Regions from separate parts of the Methylobacterium sp. ap11 genome, predicted to be linked through region 2. Evidence: predicted binding sites of a transcription regulator. Region 2 holds the regulator's gene; the other holds the start of a gene.

Region 1 (15,289 bases), on a different contig from region 2:
CGGCAGCGGCCGACGCCCTCGGCGTCGGTGAACGGGCGGATCGCCAGCACCGGCTGGCGGCAGGCGATGAGACCGCGGATCACCCAGTAGAGCGAGCCGGCGCCGACGATCTCGTCGCCGCGCTTGGGCACCATGCGGGTGATGTGGGCCTGCTCGGGCGGGCGGCCCTGGCGCAGGGCCTCGGCCCGGCGCGCGGCGATCCACTCCTCGAGATCGGCGATGGACTCGCAGCCGACGCAGAGCTTGAGGAGATGCAGGGACATCGCGGCCTGGGATGGGGAGCGGGGGCGCGGGCTCCCTGCGCGGAGATCGTGGCGCCGCGAGGGCATTGCGCTCGCCGCGAGGGCAGCGCACTCGCCGCGAGGCGAAGCTCTTACGGCGAGGGTGAAGGCCCGATGTCGAGACGGAGGAACGCCCTGCGGTCGCTCAGGTGAAGCGGGCGAGCTTCTCGTTGACCGCGAGGTCGTCGATCTCGGCAAAGGCGTCCGCGAGGTCGACCGTTTCGTCGGCCGGGGCCGCCTCCTCGCGCACCGGCACGAAGGCGATGTCGTCGTCGGCGAGCGCGGGCTCGACGAGGCGCAGCCGCGGCGCGGACTCGGCCTCCGCCGCGTCGGTCTCCCGTCCCCGGCCCCGTCCGGTCGCGACGATCTCGTCGACGTCGTCCTGGTCGAGGGCGGTCTCGGGCATCTCAGCGCGCTGCCCGGCCTGGGCCGGCGGGTCGTCCTCGCTCGCCCAGATCTCGATCATCGCGATCAGGCGCTGCTCGAGATAGCGCAGGGTGTTGACGATGCGGCTGGTGCGCTGCGCCGTCAGGTCCTGGAACGAGCAGGCGGTGTAGATCTGCGTCGCGTTGTGGTCGAGGCGGTCGCAGACGCCGCTCTCGGCGCCGGTCTCGCGCAGGGTCCAGGCGACCTCCTGGACCTCCTCGGCGGCCTGCAGGATGTCGGAGGTGGCGCGCTCGGTCGTGCGCACGATGCCGTCGAGGGCCTCGGAGGCGGCGCCGAGCTGGCTCTGGTCGTGGTCGGGCGTATGGATCGCCGCGATCTCGGACTTGGTACGGCTGATCGCCTTCGCCATCTCGATCAGGTCGAAGCGCAGGCGCTCCATCCCGGGCGGGCCGCGCTCGGCCGTGACGACGGTCTCGATCCGGCCGATCGCCTGGAGCAGCACGTCGGTGTCGGCGTGGCGGTTGCGCCGCGCGAACTCGCCGAGGAACCAGCGCCCGCGCGCGGTCTCCAGCATCGCGCCCTCGATGACGTCGTACTCTTCCCGCGGCATGGGGAGCGAAGGAGTCCCGGCCATCTCACCTGCCCTGTCAATCGCCCGCCGGGTCGGCCGGCGCGGCGTCGCCCGATCAGGCGTGTCGTCGTTAAGGCTTGACATCCCGGCGTTAACGGCGGCTTACGCCAGGCCCGCCCCGGGGCGGCTGATTCGGTCCCGCCGCCCAAAGGTTCCCGTGACGGTCCCCCCGCCCTCCCCCCGCGACGGCCTGCGCCTTGCCCTGCTCTACGCGGCCGTCTTCGCCGGGATCGGCGTCGCGATGCCGTTCCTGCCGCTCTGGCTCGCCGGCCTCGGGCTCGGGCCCGAGCTGATCGGGGCCCTCGTCGCCCTGCCGATCCTGGTGCGGATCGTCGCGACCGCGCCGCTCGTCGGTCTGATCGACCGGGGCGTGCCGCCCCGGACGCTGATGGTGGCTGGCAGCCTCGGCCTCGCCGCGACCTGGGCCCTGATGCCGCTCGCGGCGTCCGTGTCCTGGCTCGTGCTCGCCGGGGTGATCGTCCTCAACGCCGTCGCCGGCGCGTCGCTGGTGCCCTGCCTCGACTACCAGAGCCTCGCCGCGGTGCGCCGCCGGCCGGGGCTCGACTACGCCCGGATCCGGCTCGGCGGCTCGCTCGGCTTCCTGGCCGCGACGCTCCTCGGCGGCTGGCTCCTCGGCCTCGTCGGCACGGGCGGCATCCCGGGCTTCCTCGCGGCCCTCGAACTCGTCTCGGCCTGCGGCGCCGTGCTGCTGTTGCGCCGCGAGACCGCGTCCGCTCCGGCCCGCCGTACCGCCGGCCGGGTGCGCCTGCCCGCCGCCCTGTGGCTCGCCATCGCGGCCGGCGCGGCGATCCAGGCGAGCCACGCCGCCGTCTACGCCTTCGGCTCGATCCACTGGGTCGGCCTCGGCCTGTCGCCGGCCGAGACCGGGATCGCCTGGGGCGTCGGCGTCGCCGCCGAGATCGGATTCTTCGCGGTCGCCGGACGCATCCCGTACCTGCGCGACGCGCCGTTCCGTCTGCTCGCGCTGGGGGCGCTCGCCGCGCTCCTGCGCTGGGGCGGGCTCCTCGCCGCCGCCGGCCTGCCGGCCCTGGTCCTGCCGCTCCAGGCCCTGCATGCCCTCACCTTCGGGGCGACGCAGCTCGGCGTCATGGCGGCCCTGTCGCGCCTCGCCCCCGAGGGCGGCCGCGGCGCCGCGCAAGGGGCCTACGCGGCCTGCGCCGCCCTCGCCTCGGCCTCCGCCACGCTCGCGAGCGGCGCGGCCTACCGAGCCGGCGGCGGGACGCTCGCCTTCGGACTGATGCTGCCGGTGGCCGGCCTCGGCCTCGTCTTCACGCTCGCGGCGGCGCGGGCGGCGCGGCGTTGAGCCCGCCGGCCCCGATGGTTTGCGAATTGTTAGCATGACGGGATATACGACCGACCCGAGGGGATCTGTGGCGAACGAGGGAGGCCGGCCCGTGCCGACCGAACCGATGACGCGGGGGGCCGATCCGGCCCACGCCGCGGTCGAACGCGTCCGCGACGGCCTCGCCGCGCGCCTCAGCGGCCGCTGGACCGCCGACCAGGCGCCCGCCGTCGAGGGCTCCGCCGCCGCGATGCTGGCCGGCGCCGCCGGCGCACCCCTGATCATCGATCTCTCCGGCCTGTCGCGCCTCGACACGCTCGGCGCCTGGGTGCTGGAGCGAACCCGCGCGGCCTTGCCCGACGGCACGGCCTATGCGGGCGCCTCGCCCGAGCACCTGATACTGCTGCGCGAGGTCGCCTACCGGGACGCCGCGCCGTCGGCGCGCGCCCGGCGCTTCCACCCCCTCGATCCGGTGGCGAACCTGGGCTCGGGCGTGCGCAGCCTCGGCCACCAGGGGCTCGCCGGCCTCGCCTTCCTGGGCGAGGTGGTGGCGGGCTGCCTGCGGGTGCTCGCCCGGCCGCGCAGCTTCCGCGGCCCGGCGCTCGTCAACCAGGTCGAGCAGATCGCGCTGCGCGGCGCGCCGATCATCATGCTGATCGCCTTCCTGGTCGGCTGCATCGTCACCCAGCAGGGCATCATCCAGCTCCAGCGCTTCGGCGCCCAGAGCTACGTCGTCAACATGATCGGCATCCTGTCGCTGCGCGAGCTCGGGGTGCTGCTGACCTCGATCATGGTGGCGGGGCGCTCCGGCTCGGCCTTCACGGCCGAGATCGGCTCGATGCGGATGCGCGAGGAGGTCGACGCGCTGCGCGTCATGGGCCTCGACCCGATCGAGATCCTGATCGTCCCGCGGATCATCGCCCTGATGGTGGCGCTGCCGATGCTGGCCTTCCTGGCCGACCTCGCGGCGCTCGCCGGCGGCGCGCTGACCTCCTGGCTCTATGGCGGGCTCTCGCTCGAGGCCTTCGCGTTCCGGCTCCAGAACGCGATCGGGCTGCGCCACGTCCTGATCGGCCTCATCAAGGCGCCGTTCATGGCGCTGATCATCGGAATCATCGCCTCGGTGGAGGGGTTCCTGGTCGAGGGCTCGGCCGAATCGCTCGGCCGCCACGTCACCGCCTCAGTCGTCAAGTCTATCTTCATGGTCATCGTCCTCGATGGACTCTTCGCGGTGTTCTTCGCGGCCATCGATTTCTGAGCGAGGCGAGCCTTTCCCTTGCACCATCCCTCCACAGCCCCGTCGGCCGCTCCCGGCCGCTTGCCCGGCGCGCACGATCCGCTGATCCGCGTGCGCGACCTCGTGGTCGCGTTCGGCGAGCGGACCGTGCTGAAGGGGCTCAACCTCGACATCCGCCGCGGCGAGATCCTCGGCTTCGTCGGGCCCTCCGGCCAGGGCAAGTCCGTGCTCACCCGCACCCTGCTGGGTCTCGTGCCGAAGCGCTCGGGCACGATCGAGGTCTTCGGCGAGGACGTCGACCGCCTGACCCTCGCCCAGCGCCGGGTGATCGAGCGACGCTGGGGCGTGCTGTTCCAGCAGGGCGCGCTGTTCTCGGCACTCACCGTCAAGCAGAACATCCAGGTGCCGATGCGCGAGCACCTGAAGCTGTCCGAGCGCCTGCTCGACGAGTTCGCCCGGCTCAAGATCGAGATGGTCGGCCTGAAGCCGGATGCCGCTGACAAGCTGCCCTCCGAGCTCTCGGGCGGCATGATCAAGCGCGCGGCGCTCGCCCGGGCGCTCGCCCTCGACCCCGAGGTGCTCTTCCTCGACGAGCCGACCTCCGGCCTCGACCCGATCGGCGCCGGCGAGTTCGACGAGCTGGTGGCGACGCTGCAGCGCACGCTCGGGCTCACCGTGTTCATGGTGACCCACGACCTCGACAGCCTCTACACCGCCTGCGACCGCATCGCGGCGCTCGGCGACGGCCAGATCATCGCCGAGGGGCCGATCGACGCGATGCTCGCCTCCGACCATCCCTGGCTGCGCTCCTACTTCCACGGCAAGCGCGCCCGGTCGATCGTGACGCAGGACGCCCCGTCATCCCGAGGAATCGTGGAGGGCGTCGCCTGATGTGCGCTGCCGCACCCGCCCGCCGGCAGGGCCCGCTTAAGCTTCCTGAATTAGGCTGCGCCGGGATGCTGACCTTAGGGCATCCGGTTCCCGGGCTCGCGGTCCGGCCCCGGCCGGCCGCTCCCCCTGCCCCGCACGCGCATGGAAACCGTTAAGGCATGGAAACCCGCGCCAACAACGTCCTGATCGGCGCCTTCACGCTGGCGGTGATCGCGCTCGGCTTCGCCTTCGCGTTCTGGCTGCGCGGGTCCTCGTCGAACCAGGCCCGGATGCCGGTGCGCATCGTGTTCTCGGGCGGCGTCGGGGGCTTGGCCAAGGGGGCGGTCGTCACCTTCAATGGCATTCGGGTCGGCGAGGCGACCGACGTGCGGCTGTTGCCGCAGGACCCGCGCCGGGTGACGGCGATCGTCGAGGTCAACCGCGGCACGCCCCTGCGCGTCGACACCCGCGCGCGCCTCGACATGACCATGCTGACCGGCGTCGCCTCGATCGCCCTCGTCGGCGGCAGCGCCGACGCGCCGCAGCTGGCGCCGACCAAGGACGACCCGGTCCCGACGATCTACGCCGACGCCTCCGACATCCAGGACCTGATGGCGGCCGCCCGCACCATCGCGCAGCGCGCCGACGACATGCTCCAGCGCCTCGACCGGGTGGTCGCCGGCAACGAGGGCGCGATCAACCGGACGCTCGCCAACGTCGAGCGGTTCTCGAAGACGCTGGGCGACAGCGCGCCGGCCCTCGACGCGCTGACGAAGGCGGTGGACGGGCGCAAGCTCGCCAGCCTCATCGACAACGTCGACCGGTTCTCGACCGCGCTGGCCGCCGCCTCGCCGGACGTGCAGGCCGGGGTGCACGACGCCCGCACGCTCGCCGGCAAGCTCAACGCCTCCGCCGACCGGCTCGACGCGGTGCTGAAGGGCGCCGAGGGCTTCCTCGGCTCGGCCTCGGGGGATGCCGGCAAGAGCACCTTCGCGGAGGTCCGCGACGCCGCGGTCTCGATCCGCGATGCGGGCCGCGCCTTCCGCACCATGTCGGAGAACCTCGACAAGCGCACCGCCACCCTGACCCAGAGCGTCAGCCGCCTCAGCGGCGCCGGGCGGCGCGAGGTGCAGTCGCTCTCGACCGACGGCCAGCGCACCCTCAACACCCTCAACAACGCCGTGCGCAACATCGAGCGCGACCCGTCCCAGGTGATCTTCGGCGGCAAGCCGACGTTGCCGGAATACAACGGTCGCTGACCATGTTGCCGTGCAGCATCGCGGGCATTGCACCCGCGCGCGGGCCCGCGCGTTGTCCGGGCATGTTCGGTCACGCTTCCGGGCCGGTCCCGGCCCACCCCGTCCACGGTCCCTCCGCCGCCATGACGATCACGGCCTCCCCGGTCTCCCGCCGCGCCCGCCGGTCCGGCCCGGTCCTCGCCGCCCTCTTGGCGCTCGCCGTCGGGGCCTGCGGCAGCGGCGCGGTGCCGACGACCTTCGACCTCACCGCCCTCCCGGGCGCGGCCCGCAGCGGCGCTGCGCGGCGCTCGATCGTGGTGGCCGAGCCGGTCGGGCTCCAGCCCTTCGAGGCCGACCGCATCATCGTGCGCGAGGCCGGCGGCTCGCTGTCGTTCCTCGGCGGCGGCCAGTGGGCCGATCGCCTGCCCCGCCTGATGCAGGCCCGCCTGGTCCAGAGCCTGGAGAATACCGGCCGCCTGCGCTCGGTGAGCCGGCCGGGCGACAAGGTGGTGGCCGACACGATCCTGGTGACCGAGATCCGCGCCTTCGACATCGCGGCGGGCTCGCGCGAGGCGGTGGTCGACATCTCGGCGAAGCTCGTCGCCGATGCCACCGGCAAGGTGGTGGCCGCCCGGATCTTCCAGGCCCGCGTGCCCGTCGCCGAGGTCAATGCCGGCGTCGCGGCGAACGGGCTCGACCGGGCGCTCTCGACCGTTCTCGCCGACATCGTGCGGTGGGTCGGCACGGCGTCCTGATAAGGAAGTCCGAAAAGGCTATGAAGTCCGGACGAGGGCTTTTGGATCTCGTCTCGCCGATCGACGCGGCGCTCGAGCGCCAACGACATCCGCATCGCGAAGCTATCATCCGGACTTCGTAGGATACCCCGCCGGCCGGCGCCTCAGGCCGAGGAAGGCGCCGCTGCCCGCGCCAGACGGGCGGCGACGCACAGGGCGAGGCCGGCGACGACGAGGCCGGCCAGGACGTCCACCAGGTAGTGGCCGCCGATCACCGGCGTCGCGACGACCATCGCGAGATTGACCGTCAGCGCCGGCCACCGCAGCACCGGCACGCCCCAGAAGCCCCAGGCGAGCAGTGCCGCGGCGGCGGCGTGGAAGCTCGGGAAGGTGACGATGCCGCCCAGCGTGTCGCCGGTGAGGGCCGAGAGCGTGCCGGCCCGGGCGGGGGCCAGGATATCGACGTGGTGCCAAGCCGCGGTGACCAGCACGTGGGTGTCGGCCCGAGCGACGCCGAAATGCAGGTAGCCCCCGAGGGCCGGCATGAGCGGGAAGACCGCGACGGTGGCGGCGAGCGTCAGGACCCAGGCGAGGCAGAAGGCTTGGGCCCGGGCCACGCGTCCAACAACGAGCAGCGCCGCGACCAGGATCGTGAGTTGCAACAGCAGGCTCATATAAACGTGGCTCAGGACCTCCAGGAGGAGCGGCCAGCCCCGAGCAACCGCGATCACGTGCGCCCAGTCAAAACCGAAGAGCGCCATGTCGAGGGCGAGCAGGTCTTCATCCCGATACGGAAGGTTCGTACTGGCGGCGACCACGCTCAACAGGGGCGCGAGCAGCCCGACGAGCAGGAGTTGCGACGCAACCTCGGCACCCGAGCCGAGCCGCTCCCAGCCTCGGATGCGCAGGGCAGCACCGCAGGCCCCGAGGGCGGCGAGCTGAACCAGTGCGCTGGCGAGGATGTAGTCGGCGATCCGGTAGCCGCCCACCGACACCGCGGCGAGGAGGAGGCCGCCCGCCGCTGCGACGATGCTCCAGCAGACCAGGGCGGGCCCACCGAGAACAGCGCCCGATCGTCTCGCGATCGGACGGGCCTCGAGGTCGTCGATCGGGCCCCGAAGCGCCGGGCGAGGCTCCGACCTCGCGTCGAGGATCGGTCGGTCGCTCGTCGGCGGAGGGATGTGGGGAACGGCGAGAACGGGCGGCATGGAAGTTCCCCTGCGTCGTGCAGGTCTCCCATCCCATCCGATAACGTTCCGTGTACTTTTGTTTGTGAGTTCAACCGGCGGTTAGCGCGGTCATTCCATCACCGCCGCCTTCATGATGACCACCATCATGGCGCGCCCGGTCGTCTCGCTGACGCAGCGCACGGTGTGGGGCCGGTCGCAGCGGTAGCGCAGGGTCTCGCCGGCCCGGGCGCGCTGGACCGCGCCGGCCACGTCGACCTCGAACTCACCCTCGATGACCGAGAGGGATTCCACCGACCCGCGCTGGTGGGCATCCGAATCGAGCACGCCGCCCGGATCGGCCGAGAGGTCGTACCATTGCAGCCACTCGACGGTCTTGATCCAGCCGACGATCGCGAGCCGCATCCGGCCGTCGTCGGAGACGAGGATCGGCGTGTCGGCCCGGGAGGACTTCTCGATGAAAGGCTCCTCGTCGCCGGTGGCGAGCACCCGCTCGATCGAGACGTCGAGGGCCTGGCTCAGGCGCCAGATCGTCGCCAGCGTCGGATTGGTCTCGTTGCGTTCGATCTGGCTGATGATCGACTTGGCGACGCCGGATTGCTCGGCGAGTTCCGACAGCGACAGGTTGTAGGCCTTGCGCAGCCGCTGGATGGTTTTTCCGAGCTGACCCGACAGCACCTGCGCCCCGGTCAACAGGTCCTTGGTGCGCTCCCGCCCCCGCTCGACGCCCATCGCCTGCCCCCGAACCCCGCTGGATCACCGCCGGGCGTTCCGCATACCGAACGCCCGTACGCTCCATCAAACGCAATCGCCGGGAGCGCGCAAGGGTCCATCGGGCCGCGCGGGGTGTTTCTTACGGGACGAGCGTCAGTTCCACCACGCATGGAAGTGGTGGACCGGGCCGTTGCCGTGGCCGATGCGCAACTGGCCGGACGCCGCGAGCGCCGCACTCAAATACGCCTTGGCGGCGCGGGCGGCCTCCGGCAGCGTCAGGCCGCGGGCGAGCCCGGCGGCGAGCGCCGCCGACAGGGTGCAGCCGGTGCCGTGGGTGTTGCGGGTCTCGATCCTGGGTCCGGCGAGCCGCAGCACCGCCTCGCCCGGTCCGACCAGGAGATCGACGCTCTCGGCGCCGGTGCCGTGGCCGCCCTTCATCAGCACGGCGCGCGGCCCGAGCGCCAGGAGACGCCGCCCCTGGTCGAGCATCGCGGCCTCCGTCTCCGCGATCCCCTCCCCCAGGAGCACGGCGGCTTCGGGCAGGTTCGGGGTCAGCACCGCGGCGTGGGGCACGAGCTTGGCCCGCAACGCCGAGACGGCGTCGTCGGCGAGGAGCCGGTCGCCGCTTGTCGCCACCATCACGGGGTCGAGCACCAGGGGCAGGCCGGCGGCGTGGCGGGCGAGCCCCTCGGCCACCGCCGCGATCGTCGGGCTGCGAGACAGCATGCCGATCTTCAGCGCCTTCACGTCGAGGTCGGTGAAGACGCTCTCGATCTGGCGCGCCACGAATTCCGGTTCGACGTCGTGGATCGCCTGGACGCCGCGGGTGTTCTGGGCGGTGAGCGCGGTGATCACGCTGGCGCCGTAGACGCCGAGCGCCGAGAAGGTCTTGAGGTCGGCCTGGATGCCGGCGCCGCCGCCGGAATCCGAACCCGCGATCGTGACGGCGATCATGCTCTCCCTCCGATCGTGCCGAAGATCGACCAAGGTCCGATCATGCCGCCCCCCGGGCCGCCAGGGCGCCATCGACGACCGCGCGCAGGTCGCGGGCCCGCGCCTCGACGTCCTGGCCGGTGCCGAACAGGGCCGAGATCAGCGCGATCCCGTCGGCGCCCGCCCCGATCGTCGCGGCGGCGTTGCCGCGGTCGATGCCCGCGATCGCTCCGACCGGAAGGGTGGCGCCGCGGGCGAGCCGCGCCCGGAAGACGATGCGGTTGAGCCCGTCGAGCCCGACCGGCGGGTCCGGATTGTCCTTGCTGGTGGTGGAGAAGACGCCGCCGATGCAGGCGTAGTCGACCGGCAGGCGATAGAGCTCGTCGGCCTGGGCGGCGTTCTTGACCGTCAGCCCGACGATCGCGCCCCGCGGCAGGAGGCGCCTGGCGTCGGCCGGATGCATGTCCTCCTGGCCGAGATGCACGCCCTCGGCGCCCGCGGCGAGCGCCAGGTCGACCCGGTCGTTGACGAGGAGCGGCACGCCGGTGCCCTCAAGCGCCGCATGGATCCGGCGCAGCCGCTCCACCGTTTCGCGGGCATTGGCGATGGTTTTTTCGCGGTATTGCAGCAGGGTGCAGCCCCCGGCCGCGGCCTCGGCCGCCATCCGGGCGAGGTGCCCGGCGTCGCCCCCGCACACCCCGACATCGAGGAGGCCGTAGAGCCGCAGGTCCACCGGCACCGTCTCGGCCGCAGGGGCCGTCGGGCCGGCGCTCACGGGCGGGTTCCCGCGCAGGGCTGACGGTGGCGTGCGGGCATGGCGGGCGTTCCTACTCGGGAGAGGGCCGTGGCGTCGTGTCTCCCGGAGTAAGGGCGTGCGAGCGCGGGCGTCAACGGGCACCCGGCCGACCGGGCACTCAGCCGGCCCGGGCCCCGCCCGCCGCGGCCTCGCGGGCCCGCTCGACCACGAGGCGCCGCTCGCGCCACACCACGAACACGCCGGCCGCCGCCACGATGCCGCCGCCGAGCGCGATCGAGGCGGTGGGCAGCTGGCCGAACACGAACCAGCCGATCAGCACCGACCACAGCATCGTGGTGTACTCGAACGGCGCCACCAGCGAGGCGTCGCCGTGGCGGTAGCTCTCGGTGAGCAGGATCTGGCCGATGCCGCCGAGCACCCCGACGACGACGAACAGCGCGAGGTCGGTCCAGCCCGGCATCTTCCAGCCGAGCACGACCGTCGACAGGCCGAGCAGCGAGGTGAACAGGAAGAAGTACAGCACGATGGCGCCGGTGCGCTCGGTGCCGGTGAGCTTGCGCACCTGGATCGTCGCCGCCGCCGAGCAGGCCGCCGCCAGGATCGCGAACAGCGCGCCGGTGGTGCCGCCCCCTCCCGCGCCGCCGAATTCGAGGTGGGGCGCCAGCGTGATCAGCACGCCGAGGAAGCCGACGCTGACGCCGGCCCAGCGATAGCCCTGGACCCGCTCGCGCAGCACGATCGCCGCCAGCACCACCACGAGGAGCGGCGAGGCGTAGCCGATCGCCACCGCGTCGGAGAGCGGCAGGAAGGACAGGCCGGCAAAGCCCGCGAACATGCCGCAGGCGCCGATGATGCTGCGCAGCATGTGCCCCTTGAGGTTCTGCGTGCGCACCGCCTCGATCACGCCGCCCTGCCAGCGCAGCCACACCAGCAGCGGCGCGATGGCGATGAAGGAGCGGAAGAACACGATCTCGCCGGTCGGGAACCGGTCCGCCAGGGTCTTCACGCCGGCGGACATCAGCGTGAAGGCGAGCGCCGACAGGACCTTGAGACCGATGCCGAGATAGGGCCGGGCGGCGTCGCGCCCCGACGCGCCAGCTCCGGTGACCGACCGGCCGGGGACGACGAGGGGGGCTGCCATGGGCGGGGCGCTTTTCTGGGCGGAGCGGGAGGAGGCGCGACCGCGGACACCGCGGCGGGGCGTCCTGTCAGAACCACGAATCGGCACGGCCGAGGTAGAGGCCTCCTCGAGCGGCTGACCTGCGCGATCCGCATGGTCGCCTTTAAGTCTCCGCAAACGAATCTCGGTCTGCCTCCCCGGCCGAGGTTCGGCGATCCGCCCTCGCGTCATCAAAGTGATACGCGAATGGGGTTTGGCTGGCGCGAGATGCCGCCAAGGAGAGTGCACGTGGCCGAGGACGCCGACGCGCTTCGCGTGCGAACCCTGTTCCTCTCGGACATCCACCTCGGAACGAAGGGATGTCAGGCCGAGCTACTGCTCGACTTCATGCGGGAAGTAGACGCCGACGAGATCTACCTGGTCGGCGACATCGTCGACGGCTGGAAGCTGCGCTCCGGCTGGTACTGGCCGCAATCGCACAACGACGTCGTGCAGAAGCTGCTGCGGAAGGTGCGAAAAGGGTCTCGCCTCGTCTACGTGCCGGGCAACCACGACGAGTTCCTGCGCGACTTCCTCGACATGCATTTCGGCGGCATCGAGATCCAGGACCAGGTCCTGCACGAGGCGGCGGACGGCAAGCGCTACCTCGTCATCCACGGCGACCAGTTCGACCTCGTGGTGCGCCACGCCCGCTGGCTCGCGCTGCTGGGCGACGGCGCCTACACGGCGGCGCTCTTCGTCAACACCCACCTCAACTGGGTACGCCGCCGCCTCGGCCTGACCTACTGGTCGCTGTCGGCCTGGGCCAAGCTGAAGGTGAAGAACGCCGTCAACTTCATCGGTCGGTTCGAGGAATTCCTGATCGCCGAGGCCCGCCGGGCCGACGCCAACGGGGTGATCTGCGGCCACATCCACCACGCGGCGAGCCGCATGGTCGGCGACATGCACTACCTCAACACCGGCGACTGGGTGGAATCCTGCACGGCGGTGGTCGAGCATTACGACGGCACCATGGAGGTGATCCGCTTCGCCGACTGGAAGCGCGCCAGCGCCGAGGCGCCGGTGCCGCTGACCTCCCGCAGCCGCCCGCTCGCCCCGGTCGAGGAACTGGCGCCCGCAGCCCGCTCCATGCCGGACCACCCGATCGTGAACGCCCGGGCCGTCGCGTGAGGCTCCTCGTCGCGACCGATGCCTGGCATCCCCAGGTCAACGGCGTCGTCCGCTCCCTCGAGCACATGGTCGCGGCGGGCCGCCGGCGCGGCCACGACCCGGTGATGCTGACGCCGCTCGACTTCGCCAGCATGCCGCTGCCGGGCTATGCCGAGATCCGGCTGTCGCTGGTCACCGCCCGCGGCGTCGCCCGGCGGTTCCCGGCCCTGGCGCCCAGCCACGTCCACATCGCCACCGAGGGGCCGATCGGGCTCGCGACCCGCCGGGTCTGCCTGGCGCAGGGCCGGCCCTTCACCACGAGCTACCACACCCGCTTTCCCGAATACCTCGCCGCCCGCCTGCCGGTGCCGGAGCGCTGGAGCTACGCCTGGCTGCGCCGCTTCCACGGCGCGGCGAGCGGCACGATGGTGAGCACGCCCTCGCTCGAGCGCGACCTGTCGGGGCGCGGCTTCACCCGGCTGATGCGCTGGACCCGCGGCGTCGACACCGAGCTCTTCCGCCCCCGGGACGGCGAGGCGGCGCCGGACGCGCTCGCCGGCCTGCCCCGCCCGTTCTTCCTGTTCGTCGGGCGGCTCGCGGTGGAGAAGAACGTCGAGGCGTTCCTGCGCCTCGACCTGCCCGGCACCAAGCTCGTCGTCGGCGACGGGCCCGACCGCGCCCGGCTCGCCGCCGTCGATCGCACCGCCCGCTTCCTCGGCACGCTCACCGGCGAGGCCCTGGCCCGGGTCTACGCGGCCTCCGACGTCTTCGTCTTCCCGAGCCTCACCGACACCTTCGGCATCGTGCTGCTGGAAGCCCTGGCGAGCGGCCTGCCGGTCGCCGCCTATCCCGTCACCGGCCCTCTCGACGTGATCGGCGGAACGAGCGTCGGGATCCTCGACCACGACCTCGGCGTGGCGGCCCGTTCGGCCTTGGCGATCCCCCGCGAGGCCTGCCGCCGGGAAGCCCTGCGCTATACCTGGGAGGCGAGCGCCGACCAGTTCTACGGCAACATCGAGGCCGCCCACGCCGAGGGCGCGACGACGCGGCGACGCCGGCGCATCGGATTGCCGCTGCCGGGCGAGGCGCCCGCTTCCCTGCCGCGGGTCGGCGAGGGCTGACCAGCCCGTTTCCGAGGCGACCGGACTCCGGTCGCCTCACGCGAACAGGTCGACGACCTGAAACCCCCTCCCCGCCAGCCGCTCGCTCAGGACCCGCCGGTGGCACCGCTCCGGGTCGCGCTCGAAGCAGAGCAGGCAGGTCGGCCCGGCCTCGGCCAAGGCCGCCAGTTCGTCGAGGGCGGCCTGGCCCGTGCCGGTCTCCAGCACCTCCTCGCAGTAGATCCGGCGCATCAGCGCGGCGTCGTGGGCGCGGGCGGCCTCGCGGCCGGCCTTCGGCGTGCCGAGGCTGCGCAGGTGCCGGTATCCGATTCCGGCCTCGGTGAGGCCGGCGGCGAGCGCGCTCTTCGAGAAGCCGCGCTTGCGCGAGGCCGCCACCGCCCGCACGTCGGCGAGCGTCGCCACCCCGGCATCGCGCAGGGCCGCGGCGAAACGCTCGGTATCGGCGCCTTCGTACCCGATGGTAAACAGAACCTTGTCCATGGCGGCGTCTCGACAAATGTCAGTTTCTGCCGGGGCTTATGCCCGACGGTGAAGGCCGCGACGCGCCGTGGCCTAGGCCTATGTGGCGTTGGCGCCACGAGTTTCGAAATTCCGTCCCAATTCCGTCAAGCTTCCATTAACCGGCCCCACCGCATCGAATATCCATAGTGTTCAGCGTGAAGTCAGGCCGCGCCCCGATGCCGATGGAGTCGACGATCCCCTCCGCCACGTGGTCCTCCGCCCTGTCGCGCGGCGTCTTGTGGAGCCGGCGCGCGCTCGCGGCGGCGAGCCTCGCGACGCTGGCCGCCTGCGCCGGCGGCGGTGCCGATTTCTACCCGACCAAGGGTGACGCAAAGCCCCATCCCGGTGTCGCCAAGGCGAAGCTGCACCCGATCCAGGGCATCGACGTCTCGAAGTGGCAGGGCCCGATCGACTGGACCTCGGTGAAGGGCGCCGGCACCCAGTTCGCCTACATCAAGGCGACCGAGGGCGGCGACCACATCGACGATCGCTTCCGCGAGAATTGGGACGGGGCCGGCCGGGCCGGCGTGCCGCGGGGTGCCTACCATTTCGTGTTCTGGTGCCGCTCGGCCAAGGACCAGATGGACTGGTTCAAGCGCAACGTCCCGAACGACCCGACCGCCCTCCCCCCGGTCCTCGACGTCGAGTGGAACGGCCATTCGCAGCTCTGCCCTAAGAAGCTGCCCAAGGCCCAGGCACTCGCCATGACCGAGTACATGCTGCGGGAGATGGAGGCCTATACCGGCAAGCGGCCGATCATCTACACCGACATCACCTTCCACAAGGACGTGCTGGAGGGCGAGCTGCCGGATTATCCGCACTGGGTCCGCTCCACCGCGGCCGAGCCGGAGCAGCGCTACGCCAACCGCGACTGGATGCTGTGGCAGTTCACCTCGACCGGCCGGGTGCCGGGCGTGCGCGGCGACGTCGACCGCAACGCCTTCTACGGCACCAAGGCCGAATGGGCCTCGTTCCTCGCCACCGACTGCGACCCGCGCAACCACCGCCGGCTCTCGGCCGCGGGGCTGTGCACCGATAAGTGATCGCACCCTGACGAAGGCAACAAAGCCCGGTCCGCGACGAGCGGCCGGGCTTCTTCATTGGAGTCGATGAGTTCTCGCAAGCA
Region 2 (15,289 bases):
CGCCATGACGCCCGTTCCCGATATGCCTTTTTCCGTGACGCCTTCATCCATGGCGCCTTCATCCATGGCGCCGTTCCGCTGCGAGGCGATCCCCACGGAGACGGCCGACCGCTTCCGCCGCACCGGCCGCGACGACCGGGGCAATGCCGTCCGGCGGATCGTCGCGACACCGGACGGCGGGTTTCCCTGCCGTCACTGCCTGCGCCCGGCCCGGGCCGGCGAGACCGTCCTGCTCGGCTCCTACGACCTGCCGGCGCCGCTCGGGATCTACTGGACGCCGAGCCCGATCTTCCTGCACGCCGCCGATTGCCCGCGAGCGGAGGCGGCGAACGCGGTCGCCCCGATCGTGCGGGCGAACCCCCTCGTCTCCATCCGGGCCTACGACGCGGCCGACCTCTGCCTGTACGATCTCGGCCACGTCTGCCCCGGCACCGAGGTCGATGCGCCCCTCGACCGGGCGCTGGCCGATCCCCGCACGGCCTTCGTGAACATCCACACCGCGCGGCCCGGCTGCCTGCTGACGCGGGTGGTCCGATGGACCGGCCGTTGAACCCCGGGCGATCCTCGTCTTTCCGCTGTGAATTGCTCAGCAATCCTTCATGTCCGGATGCGATCCCGGCGGCAACGAGAGGGAAGGGAGCAACCCGATGTCGCCGAGCCTGCATGCCGTCGGGGAGACGCCCGATGCCGGCATCCCGCTGTCCGAGTTGCTTGGGGCGCTCAGCCACGCCCTCGACCTCACCGAGGGCCAGCCGCCGGGCCACTGCGTCCGCGCCACCTGGATCGGCATGCATGTCGGCCGGGAGTTGGGGCTCGATCCCGACAGGCTGTGGGAACTCTACTACACGGTGATGCTGAAGGATCTCGGCTGCTCCAGCAACGCCGCGCGAATCTGCGAGCTCTACCTCTCCGACGACATCGGCTTCAAGCGCGACTTCAAGTCGGTGAGCGACAGCCTGCCCCAGGTGCTGGGTTTCGTCTTCTCCCATACGGGGCTCAAGGCCGGGCTCGCCGAGCGCTTCCGGGCCGTCCTCAACATCCTGCAGAACGGCGGCGAGATCGTCGACGACCTGATCCAGACCCGCTGCCAGCGCGGGGCCGAGATCGCCGCGCGGCTGCGCTTCCCGCCCGCCGTCAGCGAGGCGATCCACGCCCTCGACGAGCACTGGAACGGCAAGGGCCGGCCCGACCGCCGCGCCGGGGCGGAGATCCCGCTCTACGCCCGCATCGCGCTCCTGGCGCAGGTGGTCGACGTGTTCCACACCAGCGCCGGCCCGGCGGCGGCGCTCGCCGAGGCGCGGGCCCGGGCCGGCTCCTGGTTCGATCCCGACGCGGTGGCGGCCCTGGAGCGGGCCGCGCGGGGAGCGGGCTTCTGGGACGTGCTCGCCTCCGACGCGGTGGCGGATGCGGTCGCCGCCCTCGAGCCGGCCCGGGCCGGCCTCGTCGTCGACGAGGACTACCTCGACGACATCGCCCGGGCCTTCGCGCAGGTGATCGACGCCAAGAGCCCCTTCACCTCCGGCCATTCCGAGCGGGTCGCGGTCTATGCCGACCTGATCGCGGCCGAGCTCGGATACGCGCCCGACCGGCGACGCTGGCTGCGCCGGGCGGCGCTCCTGCACGATGTCGGCAAGCTCGGGGTGTCCAACGCCATCCTCGACAAGGCGGCCAAGCTCGACGACGCCGAGTGGCGCGACATGCGCAACCACGCCCTCTTGTCGGAGACGATCCTGGCCCGGGTCGCGGCCTTCCACGCCATCGCCCGGATCGGCGGCGCCCATCACGAGCGCCTCGACGGCAAGGGCTACCCACGGGGCCTGACGGGCGAGGCCATCGCGCCCGAAACCCGCATCGTCTCGGTGGCGGACGTGTTCGACGCGCTCACCGCGGACCGCCCCTACCGGGCCGCGATGCCGATCCCGAAGGCGCTGGGCATCATGCGCCAGGACGTCGGCACCGCCTTCGACCCGGCCTGCTTTTCGGCGCTCGAGCGGGTGATCGCCGGGCTCGACGGCGACCTGTCGCGGGCGGCCTGACCGGCGCGCGGCTCATGCCGCCCGGAACGGGCGCGGGTCCGAAGGCCCCTGCCGGGACGGCGCCGATGCCGCTATGCTGGCGGGATTCGCCAGGGCCGGTCCGCGACGGACCGACCCGACCTGAACCGACCGTTGGACCTCTTCCCGTGCGCCTGACCCAGATCACCCACCACGACCTCGACGGCTACGGCGCCGCGACCCTCGTCGCGGCCCATGCCGAGCCGGCGCGCATCGTGCACGTCCCGCGCTACGGCGATGTCGGGCCCGTGGTCGACGACGAGCTGAAGCGCCTGGCGAAGACCAAGGCGGCCGAGATGGTGCTGATCACCGATCTCGGCATCGAGGAGCCGACGATCGCGTTCCTGCGCCGCTTCGCCGCCATGAACCGCAAGCGCGAGGGCGACGCTCCCCACCGGCTGGTGGTGCTCGACCACCACACCTCCTCGATCGACCAGATGCGCCGCCAGGGGCTGGAGCCGAAGGCCGACGCCGACAACCCGCGCCTGTCGCGGTTCGACCTCGGCGATCCGGCGGTGACGGTGCTGATCGACGAGAATTCGAGCGCCACCCGGATGGTCGCGACCCATCACGCCCTGTTCGCCACGAAGGCGCCCGACCCGGCCCGGGCCGAGGACCTGGCCCTGCTCGTCGCCTCGGTCGACGCCCTCGACCTGTGGCGCAAGGAGGACCCGCACTTCCCCGGCGGCTTCGCCCTCGACGAGATCTTCTGGGACAACGTCGGCACCCTGGTGCCGGTCGGCCACCCGGCGCACGATCCCTTCGTGGCCCGCCTGCTCCTCGACGCCACGGCGACGCTGCGAGCCGGCGCCACGCCGGCCGAGCTGGAGCGGGCCGTGCCGGCGATCCGCGGCGCGATCGTCGACGACCTGATGCGCGAGGAGCCGAGCGACGATCCCCGCCTCACCACCCGGCAGCGGATGGCCCGGGCGCTCGCCCGCTCCGACGCGCTGTTCCACGCGCTGCCGGACGGCACGCTCCTGTCCTTCGCCCTCGATGCCGGCACCTTCCAGCGGGTCTCCGACCTTGTGATGGCGAGCGGGCGCGCCAAGCGCCTCGTCAACGTGCAGCGTACCGGCACCCTGTCGTTCCGCTCGATCGACGGCACCGCCCTCGACGGCGCCCGCCTGTTCCGTGGCGGCGGCCACCAGGACGCCGCCGGCGGCAAGCTGCCGAGCGGCACCGCCTTCTCGCTCTCCGACGCCGTCGCCCAGGTCGAGCCGGTGCTCAACCCGCCGAAATCGGCGGCTGCCGACAGCCCGTTCGCGGCCCTGAAGAACTGGAAGGGCTGAGGGGAGGCCCGGGGCCGTCCGGGGTCGGGCCCGGTCGGCTCCCGTCCGGAGGGGACGCATGTTCACGCACGTCATGATCGGCAGCAACGACCTCGCGCGGTCGCGGCTGTTCTACGACGCCACGTTCGCCGCCCTGGGCGGCGGGCCCGGCGCGACGGATGCCCGCGGCCGGCTGATCTATGCCCATGCGGGCGGCCGGCTGATGGTCACGACCCCGATCGACGGCAACCCGGCGACCGCGGCCAATGGCGGGACCATCGGCCTCGCCGCCGCGAGCCGCGACCAGGTTCTCGCCTGGCACCGGGCCGGCATCGCGCAGGGCGGGACCGCGATCGAGAGCCCGCCGACCGAACGACCGAACGGGGCCTTCGTCGCCTATCTGCGCGACCCGGACGGCAACAAGCTCACCGCCCGCACGGCCGCGACGCGGTAACGCCGCCGTCAGGCCGGCCGATACTCCGAATCGAGCGCCGGCGGGCCGTCGGTCGCGATCCGGCCGCGCTCCACCAGGTCTTCGAGATGGGCGAAGACCGAGAGGGCGGCGGCGGGCCGCAGCATCGGATCGAGGCCGGAATACAGGGCGGCGACGAGGCCCGGGATGGTGCGCTCGCCGGCCGACACGCGCTCCAGGATGCCGGCCTCGCGGGCACGGCGATGGCCGAGGAGCCCGCGCACGAAGCGCTGGGGATCGCGCACCGGGCCGCCATGGCCGGGCCAGTACACCGTCTCGGACCGGCCGCGCAGCTTCTCCAGCGAGGCCATGTAGGGGCCCATGGCGCCGTCGGGCGGTGCCACGATGCTGGTCGACCACGCCATGACGTGATCGCCGGAAAACAGCGCGTCCTCCTCCGCGAAGGCGAAGGCGAGGTGGTTCATGGTGTGGCCGGGGGTCGCGAGCGCCGTCAGGGTCCAGCCCGGCCCGGTCACGCTCTCACCCTCGGCGAACTCCCGGTCGGGCCGGTGCTCGGCGTCGCCCGCGGCGTCGAGGCGGCCCTGCTCGAGACCGCGCACGGCGCGGGCCGGGCGGTGCGGCCCGCAGCCGACGATCGGTGCGCCGGTCGCCGCCTGGAGCGGGCGGGCGCCGGGGGAGTGGTCGCGGTGGGTGTGGGTGACGAGGATCGCCGCGATGGTCTCGCCGCCGAGCGCCGCCAGCAGGGCCGCCCGGTGCTCCGGGTGGTCCGGGCCGGGATCGATCACGGCGACGCGGCCGTGCCCGACCACGTAGGTGCACGTGCCGCTCTGGGTGAAAGGCCCGGCATTGGGGCAGACGAGCCTGCGGATCAGCGGCGTCACCGCCTCGACCCGGCCGCTCGCCGGGGCCTCGCGCTGGAAGGCGGGCGCCGCCTCGGATGGCTCAGATTCGCTCACCGGACCGGCTCCTGACGCGGCGTGGACGGGGACGCGTCCGGGTTAGCCGGCGGGGCACCGCCCTGTCGAGGCCCGGCTCGGTCTTCGCCGCGCGCCCGTCAGCTCACCATCCAGGCCCAGCAGAGCAATCCTGCGAAGAACAGGCCCGAGCTCAAAAACACGGCCGCGACTTCGCGGTACTGCAGCAAACGATTCTCGAGCGCGGGCGACATGGCGGGCGACAGCATGTTGGGGGGAAACCGGAGCAGCCGGAACCGGAACATTGTCCTCCCGCGGGCCTGTGAATCGCAAGCGCCGCGAGAGGGTGGAGCCGCGGAAGACCGGCCCTGTCTCCGGGCCGCAACAGGCGGCCGGGCCGGCCTGCGCGCCTACCGGAACGGGGAGGGCGCCACGACCCGGACCGGCAGGAAGCCGGCATCGCTCACCACCTCGGCGAAGCCGACCGCGCGCGAGGCGTAGCGCAGGCGGCCGGCGTCTCCTTGACCCTGGCCCTTGGCGGCAGCCGCCAGGGTACGGCGGAACTCGGCCCGGGCGCGTTCCTGGCGCGTCACGTCGAGGGTGCGGTCGAGGTCGCGTCGCGCCGTGGCCGAGAGGGCTCCGGCGCGGCGGAACTCGACGAAGCGCGCCTCCCCGGCGCGGTCGCGGCCGGCGAAGATCTTCGCGCCGACGGCCCGGGGGCCGGGCCCGGCCGCCACCGCGTCGCCGGGCCGGAGGGTGGCGTCGCGCAGGAGCAGCCGGGCGTAGCCGCCCTCGCCGGGCCGGCAGGCGCAGCTCTGCACTTGGCGCGTCCGGTAGATGTAGGCCGCCGCGAGGCTGCGGTAGGGGCGGCCGTCGAGGCCGACCGCCCGGTCGAGCTCCTGGCCGGCGCGCAATGTGTAGAGGGCGGTCTCGGCGCCCGGGCAGGCGGCCTGGCAGGCCTCCTGATGCGCCGGCAGGGCGTCGCGCCCCTCGAGGTTGGCGAGCGGGAACATGTAGCCGTCGCAGGTGCGCACGCAGACGGTCCGGTCGTGGCTGCCGGCGAACCCGCCCGGCGCCTCGGTCCGTACGACCGCGAGGCGCGGGCGGGGACGCTGCGGGGCCTGCGGCGAGGCCGATCTCGGCAGGGACGCCTGCGGGCGGTGCACCGGGGTGACCCAGCGCGGCGCATCGACGGCGACGGTCGCCGGGCGGCCGGTCCAGCGGATCCGCCGCTCGCGCAACGCCGCCTGGGGCCGGGGCGCGCGCGCCGGCAGGCCGAGGCTGCGCGGCACCTCGCCGAGCAGGAAGTCGAGCACGCCGGCATCGTCCGCGGCCTGCACCAGGGTGCTGCCGGCCCCCACGCCGCCGAGGCCGAGCAGCAGGCCGAGGGCGAGGCTCCGCACGAGGGCGCGCGAGCGGCCGCCGCCGGGCTTCATCAGGTTGGGGACGGTCACGGGGGAGCCTCACCGAAGGTTAAGGCCAATTAACCCCTCGCCCCGGAACCCCGCAACTGCGGAGAACCGCTGAGATAACAGCTTCATGACTCTCGGGCGCGGGCGTCTCGACTCCGCCCGGCGCCCGGCCCGGGGGTGCGCCCGTTCAGACGCCCTCGCCCATGGCCGACTGCATCATGCGGTCGCCGGTGAGGTCGTCGTCACCGTAGCCGAGGAGCTCGGCGAGGCGGTTGCGGGCGCGGTTCACGCGGCTCTTGATCGTGCCGATCGCGACGCCGCAGATGCCCGCCACCTCCTCGTACGACAGCCCCTCGGCGCCCACCAGGATCAGCGCCTCGCGCTGGTCGGGCGGCAGCTTGGCGAGGCCGGCGCGCAGGTCCTGCACGTCGAGGCGGTGGCCCTGGTCGGGGGCGGTGAACAGACGCGCGGCGTAGGAACCGTCTTCGTCCTGGACCTCGCGCATCCGCTTGCGCTGCTCGGAGTAGAAGGCGTTGCGCAGGATGGTGAACAGCCAGGCGTTCAGGTTGGTGCCGGGTTGGAAGCGATGCTGGTTCTGCCAGGCGCGCAGGATCGTGTCCTGGACGAGGTCGTCGGCCCGGGCGGAGTTGTTGGTGAGCGAGAGCGCGAAGGCGCGCAGTGACGACAGGGCCGCCAGCATCCCCTCGCGGAAGGCCGGCTCGACCGACCGGCCCTGCTCGGCGAGCGCCGCCTCGAGCCGCTCGATCAGGGCGAGGAAGACCTCCGGGGTCGCCGCGGTCTCGATCGGCGCGTAAGCCGCGCGCAGCTGATGGCCGAGATGGCGCTGCACGGTCGGCGGCAGGCCGGGCTTCGACTCGGGCGTGGCCAGGATGGGATTGTCGGTGGACGCCATGCGACTCTCACGTTCTGAAGCGGGGAGGTGGGGCGGCGCGGGTCCGAGCCGCGCGTCATACCCCGCCGGAGCTTCCTTCAAGCGGGAAGGTGGGGCGCGGCGGCGCGCTGTCGACGGGTGCGCAACGCCGCGGGGCGGGTCAGCGGAGCGGCGGGCGGTGCCGTGTCCGGTCGCGCGCTCCGTCGCGCGGCGCATGCCTGGTCCGCCCTTCGCTCCACCGCATCGCCATCGCTCCGGCTCGCCGCGCGAGGGCGCGGCCGCGCCCGGGCCGGCGGCCCAGGTCGCCGGGGGCAACGGCCTCGTACGGCCCAGGTTCCCGCCGCCGTCGTCGCACCCGGGCGGGAGCGTCCCGGTCGGCCGCGCCCGGCGGGCCCTACCAGGTCCGCGCGCCGGGCTGGCTGCGGTATTCGGCGGCGCGGATGCGCGTCATGATGCGGTCGAGATCGGCCAGCAGGGCCGTCTCCTCGGCCTGCGCGGCCGCGACGGCGTCCGGGTCGGCGAGGTAGAGGCGCTCCTGCTCGGCGCGGGCGAGGCGCTGCTCCAGCGCCGCGCGCTCGGCGTGGAGGTCGAGCAGCGCCCGCCGCCCCGGCTCGTCCGGATGGCCGGTCGTCTCGCCGTCCCGGGCCGCGTCGGTCTTCGTGTCGAGGTCCTGCACGGGATCGCGTCCTGCTGTGGATGAGGGGCGAGGGATGATGGGCAGCCCCGTCCTGTTCTTCGCCGTGCCAACGCGCGAGGCGGCCGAAACGTCGCATCCGGGCGGGCGCTGTCATCCAACTGTCACCGGATCGTCATAGGGCCGGCGTGAGGCCGGGAGTATCCGTCGCGCCGCGACGACATACGACCTGGCAAGCATCAGGACGGGGTCCGGCGCAGCCCGGGGAGGCCGGTCGCGTCCTCACCGGCCGTCGACGGCAGGATATCGGGACGACGAATCGTCCCCGCATCGTGCCGGACCGATCCGAACACGGAGAGAACCCAGTGAAGCCTTTCTCCTACGCGCTCGTCATCGGGCTCGCGACTGCCCAGATCGCGACCTCGGCGCTCGCCCTCGACATCACCGGCGCCGGCGCCACCTTCCCGTTCCCGGTCTATTCCAAGTGGGCCGAGGCCTACCGCAAGGAGACCGGCAACGGCCTGAACTACCAGTCGATCGGCTCGGGCGGCGGCATCAAGCAGATCCAGGCCAAGACCGTCGATTTCGGCGCCACCGACGCGCCGCTGAAGGGCGAGACCCTGACCAAGGACGGCCTGGTCCAGTTCCCGACCGTCATGGGCGGCGTCGTCCCGGTGGTGAACATCGCCGGCATCAAGCCGGGCGAGGTCAAGCTGACCGGCGAGGTCCTGGCCGAGATCTACCAGGGCAAGATCAAGAAGTGGTCCGACCCGAAGATCGCCAAGCTCAATGACGGCGTGAAGCTGCCCGACGCCCCGATCACCCCGGTCTACCGGTCGGACGCGTCCGGCACCACCAACATCTTCACCACCTACCTGTCGGACGTGTCGCCGGCCTGGAAGTCCGAGCTCGGCGCCTCGACCACGGTCAGCTGGCCGGCCGGCCAGGGCGGCAAGGGCAACGAGGGCGTCACGGCCGTCGTCAAGCAGGTCCCGAACGCCATCGGCTACGTCGAGTACGCCTACGCCAAGCAGAACAACTTGCCGGTGGCGCTGATCCAGAACAAGGACGGCCAGTACCCGATGCCGGGCGACGAGGCGTTCCAGGCCGCCGCCGCCAACGCCGACTGGAAGGCCGCCCCGGGCTTCGGCATCTCGCTGACCAACCAGCCCGGCGCCAAGGCCTGGCCGATCACCGCCGCGACCTTCATCCTGGTCCACAAGAACCCGGCCGACGCGGCCCGCACCGCCGAGGTGCTGAAGTTCTTCCGCTGGGCCTACAAGAGCGGCGACAAGATGGCCTCCGACCTCGACTACGTGCCGCTGCCCGACAAGGTCGTCGGCCTGGTCGAGGACGAGTGGAAGTCGGTCGCCAAGGACGGCAAGCCGGTCCTCGGCCAGTAAGCCGCGCCGCGGCCGACAGATCCCGGGAGGGCGGCCCCCGCCCTCCCGTCCGCCGGCGCGGGGCGCCGGCCGGGCGCTCCGATCCCCGCGCGATGCCGGCAGGCATGCGCGGGGATCGGGCAAAGCCGAGATTCCGCCGCCCGCCGGGCCCTGGCGGATCGCGTCCGACTCGCCTCGATCCGCCGAGCGCGCTAGAGGCCGCTCACTCCAAGGGAAACCCGGATGGTCGCGTTGTCTGAGAACGTCGCAGTGGCGGCGAGGCGCGAAGTCGCCCGCCGCGCCCCCAGCCCGGTGGGCGATCGCATCTTCCGCGCCGCCGCCTTCGCGTCGGCGCTGCTCGTGCTGCTGGTGCTCGCCGGCATCCTGGCCTCGATCGCCTATGGCGGCTGGCCGGCCTTCCAGGCCTTCGGCCCCGGCTTCCTGGTCTCGAGCGCCTGGAACGTCGGGCGCGAGGAGTACGGTGCGCTCGTCGCCATCATCGGCACCCTGGTCTCGGCGCTGCTCGCCCTCGTCATCGGCGTGCCGATCTCGCTCGGCATCGCGATCTACCTGACCCAGCTCTGCCCCGGCTGGGCCCGCCGCCCGGTCGCGATGACGATCGAGCTCCTCGCCGCCGTGCCGAGCATCATCTACGGCATGTGGGGCCTGTTCATCTTCGCGCCGCTCTTCGCGCGCTTCGTGCAGATCCCGGTCTCGAACGTCGTCGAGGGGATGCCGATCGTCGGCACCCTGTTCTACGCCCAGGTGCCGTCCGGCGTCGGCGTGCTCACCGCCGGCATCATCCTGGCGATCATGATCGTGCCGTTCGTCGCCTCGATCACCCGCGACATGCTCGACCAGATCCCGACGGTTTTGCGCGAGAGCGCCTACGGCATCGGCTGCACCACCTGGGAGGTCGTGCGCCACGTCCTGATCCCGCAGGCCTCGGTCTCGATCATCGGCGCGGTGATGCTGGGCCTCGGCCGCGCGCTCGGCGAGACGATGGCGGTCACCTTCGTGATCGGCAACGCCAACCGGCTCTCGGCCTCGATCTTCGATCCGGGCTCGACCATCGCCTCGCGCATCGCCAACGAGTTCAACGAGGCCGACGGCCTCCAGCTCAACTCGCTGATGGCGCTCGGCTGCATCCTGTTCGTCGTCACCTTCATCGTGCTCATCATCGCCCGGCTGCTGGTGCGCCGCGCGAAGGTGGCCTGATCCCGCTCCCGCACGGACGTTTCCCGATGAGCGCCTCCCCCGCCGCGGTCTCAGGGTCCGCCCCCGCCGCCCCCGCCCGCCCCGCCCCGCCCGAATGGGGCCGGGTCCGCGCCGGCCGGCGCACCGCCGACAAGGCCCTGATCGTCGGCTGCACCCTCGCCACCGCCCTCGGCGCGATCGTGCTCGGCTCGATCCTGCTGATGCTGATCATCCAGGGCGTCCAGGGCTTCTCGCCGGCCCTGTTCACGAACGTCACGCCGGGGCCCGGCTCCGAGGGCGGCGGCATCGCCAACGCGATCCTCGGCAGCCTGGTGATGACGGCGCTCGGCATCGTCGTGGCGACGCCGATCGGCGTGCTCGCCGGCACCTACCTCGCCGAGTACGGCCGGACCTCGCACCTCGCCAACCTGATCCGCTTCCTCAACGACATCCTGCTCTCGGCGCCCTCGATCCTGATCGGCCTGTTCGTCTACACCCTGATGGTGCGGCCGATGGGCGGCTACTCGGGCTGGGCCGGCGCGGTCGCGCTCGCCATCATCGCCACCCCGGTGATCGTGCGCACCACCGAGGACATGCTGCGCCTGGTGCCCGGCACCCTGCGCGAGGCCGGCGCGGCGCTCGGCGCGCCGCTCTCGATCGTGATCCGCAGCGTCACCTGGCGGGCGGCGCAGTCGGGCATCGTCACCGGCGTGCTGCTGGCGCTCGCCCGCATCGCCGGCGAGACCGCGCCGCTGCTGTTCACCGCGCTCAACAACAATTCCTGGTTCAGCCCGAACCTGATGGGCGGCGTCGCCAACCTCCCGGTCATGATCTACCAGTTCGCGCTCTCGCCCTACGAGAACTGGCGCCAGCTGGCCTGGGCCGGTGCGCTCCTCATCACCGTCACCATCCTGGGCCTGTCGATCGTGGCCCGCCTCGTCCTGCGCGGCCCCCAGCGCTGACCCGCATCCTGGAGACACACCGATGAGCGCCACCGCCACCGCCGTGCCGGTCGTGGGCCAGAGCACGGCCGACGAATCCGCCGCGATCCGCCTCGCCGTGAAGGACCTCAACTTCTACTACGGCGACTTCAAGGGGTTGAAGAACATCAACCTCAACTTCCTCGACCGCCAGGTCACGGCGCTGATCGGGCCGTCGGGCTGCGGCAAGTCGACGTTGTTGCGCACCTTCAACCGCATCTACAGCCTCTACCCCGAGCAGCGCGCCGAGGGGCAGATCCTGCTCGACGGCCGCAACATCCTCGACCCCTCGATCGACCTCAACGAGCTGCGCGCCCGGGTCGGCATGGTCTTCCAGAAGCCGACCCCGTTCCCGATGTCGATCTACGACAACATCGCGTTCGGCATCCGGCTCTACGAGCGCCTCGGCAAGGCCGACCTCGACGTCCGCGTCGAGGAGGCCCTGCGCAAGGGCGCCCTGTGGGACGAGGTGAAGGACAAGCTCAAGCAATCCGGCATGGGCCTGTCGGGCGGCCAGCAGCAGCGCCTGTGCATCGCCCGCACGGTGGCGCAGCGCCCGGAGGTGATCCTGTTCGACGAGCCGACCTCGGCCCTCGACCCGATCTCGACCGGCCGCATCGAGGAGCTGATCGAGCAGCTGCGGGGCGAGTTCACCATCGCCATCGTCACCCACAACATGCAGCAGGCGGCGCGCATCTCGCAGTTCACCGCCTTCATGTATCTCGGCGAGCTGATCGAGTTCGGGCCGACCAACCGGCTGTTCATGAACCCGTCGAAGCGCCAGACCCAGGACTACATCACCGGCCGGTTCGGCTGAGGCGTCCCGCCCTCGTTCCGCCGGCCCGGGCCCTTGCCGGGCCGGCCCGATCCCACGCTCCACTTCATCGCGGGGAGTCTCACTCCATGTCGAACCACATCGTCACCTCCTACGATCAGGAGCTGCAGAACCTGCGGCGCAGCATCGCCGAGATGGGCGGCATCGCCGAGAAGATGGTGGCCGATTCCGGCCAGGCGCTCCTGCGCCGCGACGCCGCCCTCGCCCAGTCGGTGATCGCCGTCGACCAGCGCCTCGACGGGCTGCAGCGCGAGATCGAGGAGAAGGCGATCCTCCTGATCGCCAAGCGCCAGCCGATGGCGATCGACCTGCGCGAGACGATCTCGGCGATCCGCGTCTCGGGCGACCTCGAGCGCATCGGGGATCTCGCCAAGAACGTCGCCAAGCGCGTCGTCGCGATCGCCGACCAGGTCCAGCTGCAGAAGATCGTCGTCGGCGTGGAGCACATGAACGAGTTGGTCCAGGGCCAGCTCAAGGACGTGCTCGACGCCTACGCCACCCAGGACACCGTGGCGGCCCTCGACGTCTGGGCCCGCGACGGCGGCATCGACGCGCTCTATACCTCGCTGTTCCGCGAACTCCTGACCTACATGATGGAGGATCCGCGCAACATCACGTTCTGCACGCACCTCCTGTTCTGCGCCAAGAACGTCGAGCGCATCGGCGACCACACCACCAACATCGCCGAGACCATCCACTACCTCGCCACCGGCGAGACGCTGACGACCGACCGGCCGAAGAACGACGGGTCGAGCTTCGCCACCGTGGATCCCCAGTTCTCGCCCCAGTCCCCGCCCAAGGCCTGACCGGATGGCCTGCCCGGCCGCGAGGCCGAGCGGGCCGTCCCGGCGGCGACGACCCTGAAGTGCCCCGATGAGTACCCGCATCCTGATCGTCGAGGACGAGGAGGCCCTGACCCTCCTCCTGCGCTACAACCTCGAGGCCGAGGGCTTCGAGGTCGACGCCGTCGCCCGCGGCGACGAGGCGGATATCCGCCTGCGCGAGCAGGTCCCCGACCTCGTCCTCCTCGACTGGATGATGCCGGGCCTCTCCGGCATCGAATTGTGTCGGCGCATCCGCGCCCGCCGCGAGACCGAGCGGCTGCCGGTGATCATGCTGACCGCGCGCGGCGAGGAGGGCGACCGGGTGCGGGGGCTCGCCACCGGCGCCGACGACTACATCGTCAAGCCGTTCTCGGTGCCCGAGCTGCTGGCGCGGGTGCGCGCGCTCCTGCGGCGCGCGAAGCCCGCCCACGTCGCCGACCTGCTCGTCGCCGGCGACATCGAGCTCGACCGGGTCAGCCACCGCGTGCGCCGCGACGGCCGCGAGCTGCATCTCGGCCCGACCGAGTTCAAGCTGCTCGAGTTCCTGATGCAGAGCCCCGGCCGGGTCTTCTCCCGCGAGCAGCTCCTCGACGGCGTCTGGGGCCACGACGTCTACATCGACGAGCGCACGGTCGACGTGCATATCGGCCGCCTGCGCAAGGCGATCAACCGCGGCCGCGACTCGGACCCGATCCGCACCGTGCGCGGCTCCGGCTACTCCTTCGACGAGATGTTCGCGCCCGAGCCGTGACGCCGGACGGCCGTCTCCCGGTCCGGGTCAGAACTCCATCCCGAACTTCACCCGCAGGCTGTGCCGCTCGAACTGGTTCAGCCCGAGGGACCGGCCGGCCAGGGCCGGGTCGGTGTCGCGGCCCCAGACCTGCCCGGCATAGGCCACGGTCAGCCAGACCTTCTCGGTGAACCGGTGATGCAGCGCGGGCCCCAGGGTGAGCGCCTCGCTCTCGAGCCGGTTCAGGAAGGCCCCCTCGTAGCCGCGCAGGTAGCGGACCTCCGGGCCGAGATAGGTGCTGTCTCCGACGCGCCCCACGAGAGCGTTCGACCACAGGAAGGTCGAGGAGCGATAGCCCGGGCCGCCCCGCTCGCGCCCGGCCGCCGGTTCGACGCTGATGTTGCTGCCGTACCAGAGCTTGTCCGGCACCACCTGGACGTCGAGCTGGAGCAGGCTCTCGACGTCGAAGATGTCGGCGCCGCGGCCTTCGACCGGGAGGACGCGCGTGAAGCGAGGGCGCACCTCCAGGGCGAGACCGAAGGGCTGCTCCTTCGAGCCCTTCAGGAACTGGTACTTCACCTCGAGCGAGACGCCGTCGAAGGTGCCGTAGGACTTGTCGTCCAGATCGAGAACGTTGCGCTGCCGCCGCAGCGTGCCGAAGGCGCTGAGTTCGAGGCTCAGCCTGTCGATGGGGTTGAACTGGTAGGCGAGCCGCGTGTCGAGCACGCGGTAGGCCGACCGGCCGGGGCCGTCACGACGCTTGCCGATGCGCGAGACGGTGTCGACCACCGCTTCCTGCTCGCCCTTCTCGCCGGCATCGGCGCCTTCCGTGAAGCCGAACAGGTGCTCGGTATCGACGTCCTTCCCGTCGTCCGTCTTGCTGGACGTTCCGGCCGGACGGCCCTCGTCCTCGCCGGCCTCCCGCGCGCCGCCCAGGCCCGTCCCGGACCTGTCCTCCATCCCGGACCTGTCCTTTGTCCCGGACTCGCTGCGCGGCGCGGCCTGCGTGGATGCCGGGGTGGAGAGGACGAGCATCAGGACGCCCGCCGCGGCCGACAGGCATCGCATCGGCTCGGTGATTCCGGTCATGGTCGCGCGAGGGCCCCAGATGTGCCGTGCTCCAGCGCGTCTGCTTAGAAACGATGCCGGCCGGCCTGGCTGCCGCAAAAATGCAACGCCCGTAAGACCTTTGGACCGCGCGGGATTACGAGGGGCGTCCGACGCATCGGAGGCCTTCGCGCGGTCGGCAGGACCGGGGATGGGCTCCGGTCCGCACGACCCCGGGGCGCCTTGACGTTGGCTCCGTACAAGGCTTGGCCGACGGCTGCGCGCCCGCCCCGAGCACCGCGCCGAATCCTGGCGCCGATCCCGACATGCCCACCCGCACCGCCCCTTGCACGGATCCGTCCCTGGGTCAGGGGTGAAGGCGATCTGCGTATCGAACATTTATAGTTGTAGATCGCCGAGCATGACGTTAGGATTTTCAAGTCAAGCGGGGAATGTTTCCATGGAAAAACTCAGAAACATCGCGACGATCTTGGCTTTTCTGCTGGCCGGAGAGATGATCGCTTCCATGCTCGGACTTGCCGTGCAGCCGGCATCGGCGCAGTCGAGCGCCGAGCGCGAGAGATGCGCGGAATCGGTCGGGATCCAGACACGTCACAACGGCCGGAACAGCTGGATCAAGCGGAGAGTCTCCGGCAAGACCTACAACGCTTTTCTTCGGTGCAC

The links. The regulator PhoB, encoded in region 2, activates phosphate uptake and scavenging genes when phosphate is short. The targets are predictions, from matches to a motif close to TGTCATNNANCTGTCAT.
Region 1: a site for PhoB is predicted at 11,618-11,634, ahead of BMX97_RS31250 (UDP-2,3-diacylglucosamine diphosphatase). Genes of this name have one in related genera too.

What each region holds. Positions count from the first base shown of each region.
Region 1 is NZ_FOEB01000043.1:6,155-21,443, forward strand. It holds gene BMX97_RS31190 (DUF1489 family protein) at 1-263, opposite strand, end outside; gene BMX97_RS31195 (hypothetical protein) at 427-1,278, opposite strand; gene BMX97_RS31200 (MFS transporter) at 1,457-2,623, shown strand; gene BMX97_RS31205 (MlaE family ABC transporter permease) at 2,730-3,860, shown strand; gene BMX97_RS31210 (ABC transporter ATP-binding protein) at 3,942-4,730, shown strand; gene BMX97_RS31215 (MlaD family protein) at 4,889-5,968, shown strand; gene BMX97_RS31220 (ABC-type transport auxiliary lipoprotein family protein) at 6,091-6,702, shown strand; gene BMX97_RS31225 (phosphatase PAP2 family protein) at 6,846-7,889, opposite strand; gene BMX97_RS31230 (helix-turn-helix domain-containing protein) at 7,980-8,600, opposite strand; gene thiD (bifunctional hydroxymethylpyrimidine kinase/phosphomethylpyrimidine kinase) at 8,736-9,536, opposite strand; gene thiE (thiamine phosphate synthase) at 9,577-10,290, opposite strand; gene BMX97_RS31245 (DMT family transporter) at 10,430-11,413, opposite strand; gene BMX97_RS31250 (UDP-2,3-diacylglucosamine diphosphatase) at 11,681-12,562, shown strand; gene BMX97_RS31255 (glycosyltransferase family 4 protein) at 12,559-13,662, shown strand; gene BMX97_RS31260 (DUF488 domain-containing protein) at 13,699-14,142, opposite strand; gene BMX97_RS31265 (glycoside hydrolase family 25 protein) at 14,346-15,206, shown strand.
Region 2 is NZ_FOEB01000004.1:275,232-290,520, forward strand. It holds gene BMX97_RS07880 (DUF1203 domain-containing protein) at 50-550, shown strand; gene BMX97_RS07885 (HD-GYP domain-containing protein) at 648-2,036, shown strand; gene BMX97_RS07890 (dimethylmenaquinone methyltransferase) at 2,183-3,346, shown strand; gene BMX97_RS07895 (VOC family protein) at 3,405-3,779, shown strand; gene BMX97_RS07900 (MBL fold metallo-hydrolase) at 3,788-4,714, opposite strand; gene BMX97_RS32710 (hypothetical protein) at 4,813-4,977, opposite strand; gene BMX97_RS07905 (DUF2865 domain-containing protein) at 5,083-6,126, opposite strand; gene BMX97_RS07910 (sigma-70 family RNA polymerase sigma factor) at 6,272-6,997, opposite strand; gene BMX97_RS07915 (hypothetical protein) at 7,371-7,652, opposite strand; gene pstS (phosphate ABC transporter substrate-binding protein PstS) at 7,976-9,013, shown strand; gene pstC (phosphate ABC transporter permease subunit PstC) at 9,236-10,210, shown strand; gene pstA (phosphate ABC transporter permease PstA) at 10,237-11,151, shown strand; gene pstB (phosphate ABC transporter ATP-binding protein PstB) at 11,174-11,986, shown strand; gene phoU (phosphate signaling complex protein PhoU) at 12,073-12,810, shown strand; gene phoB (phosphate regulon transcriptional regulator PhoB) at 12,878-13,579, shown strand; gene BMX97_RS07950 (hypothetical protein) at 13,607-14,518, opposite strand; gene BMX97_RS07955 (hypothetical protein) at 15,066-15,289, shown strand, end outside.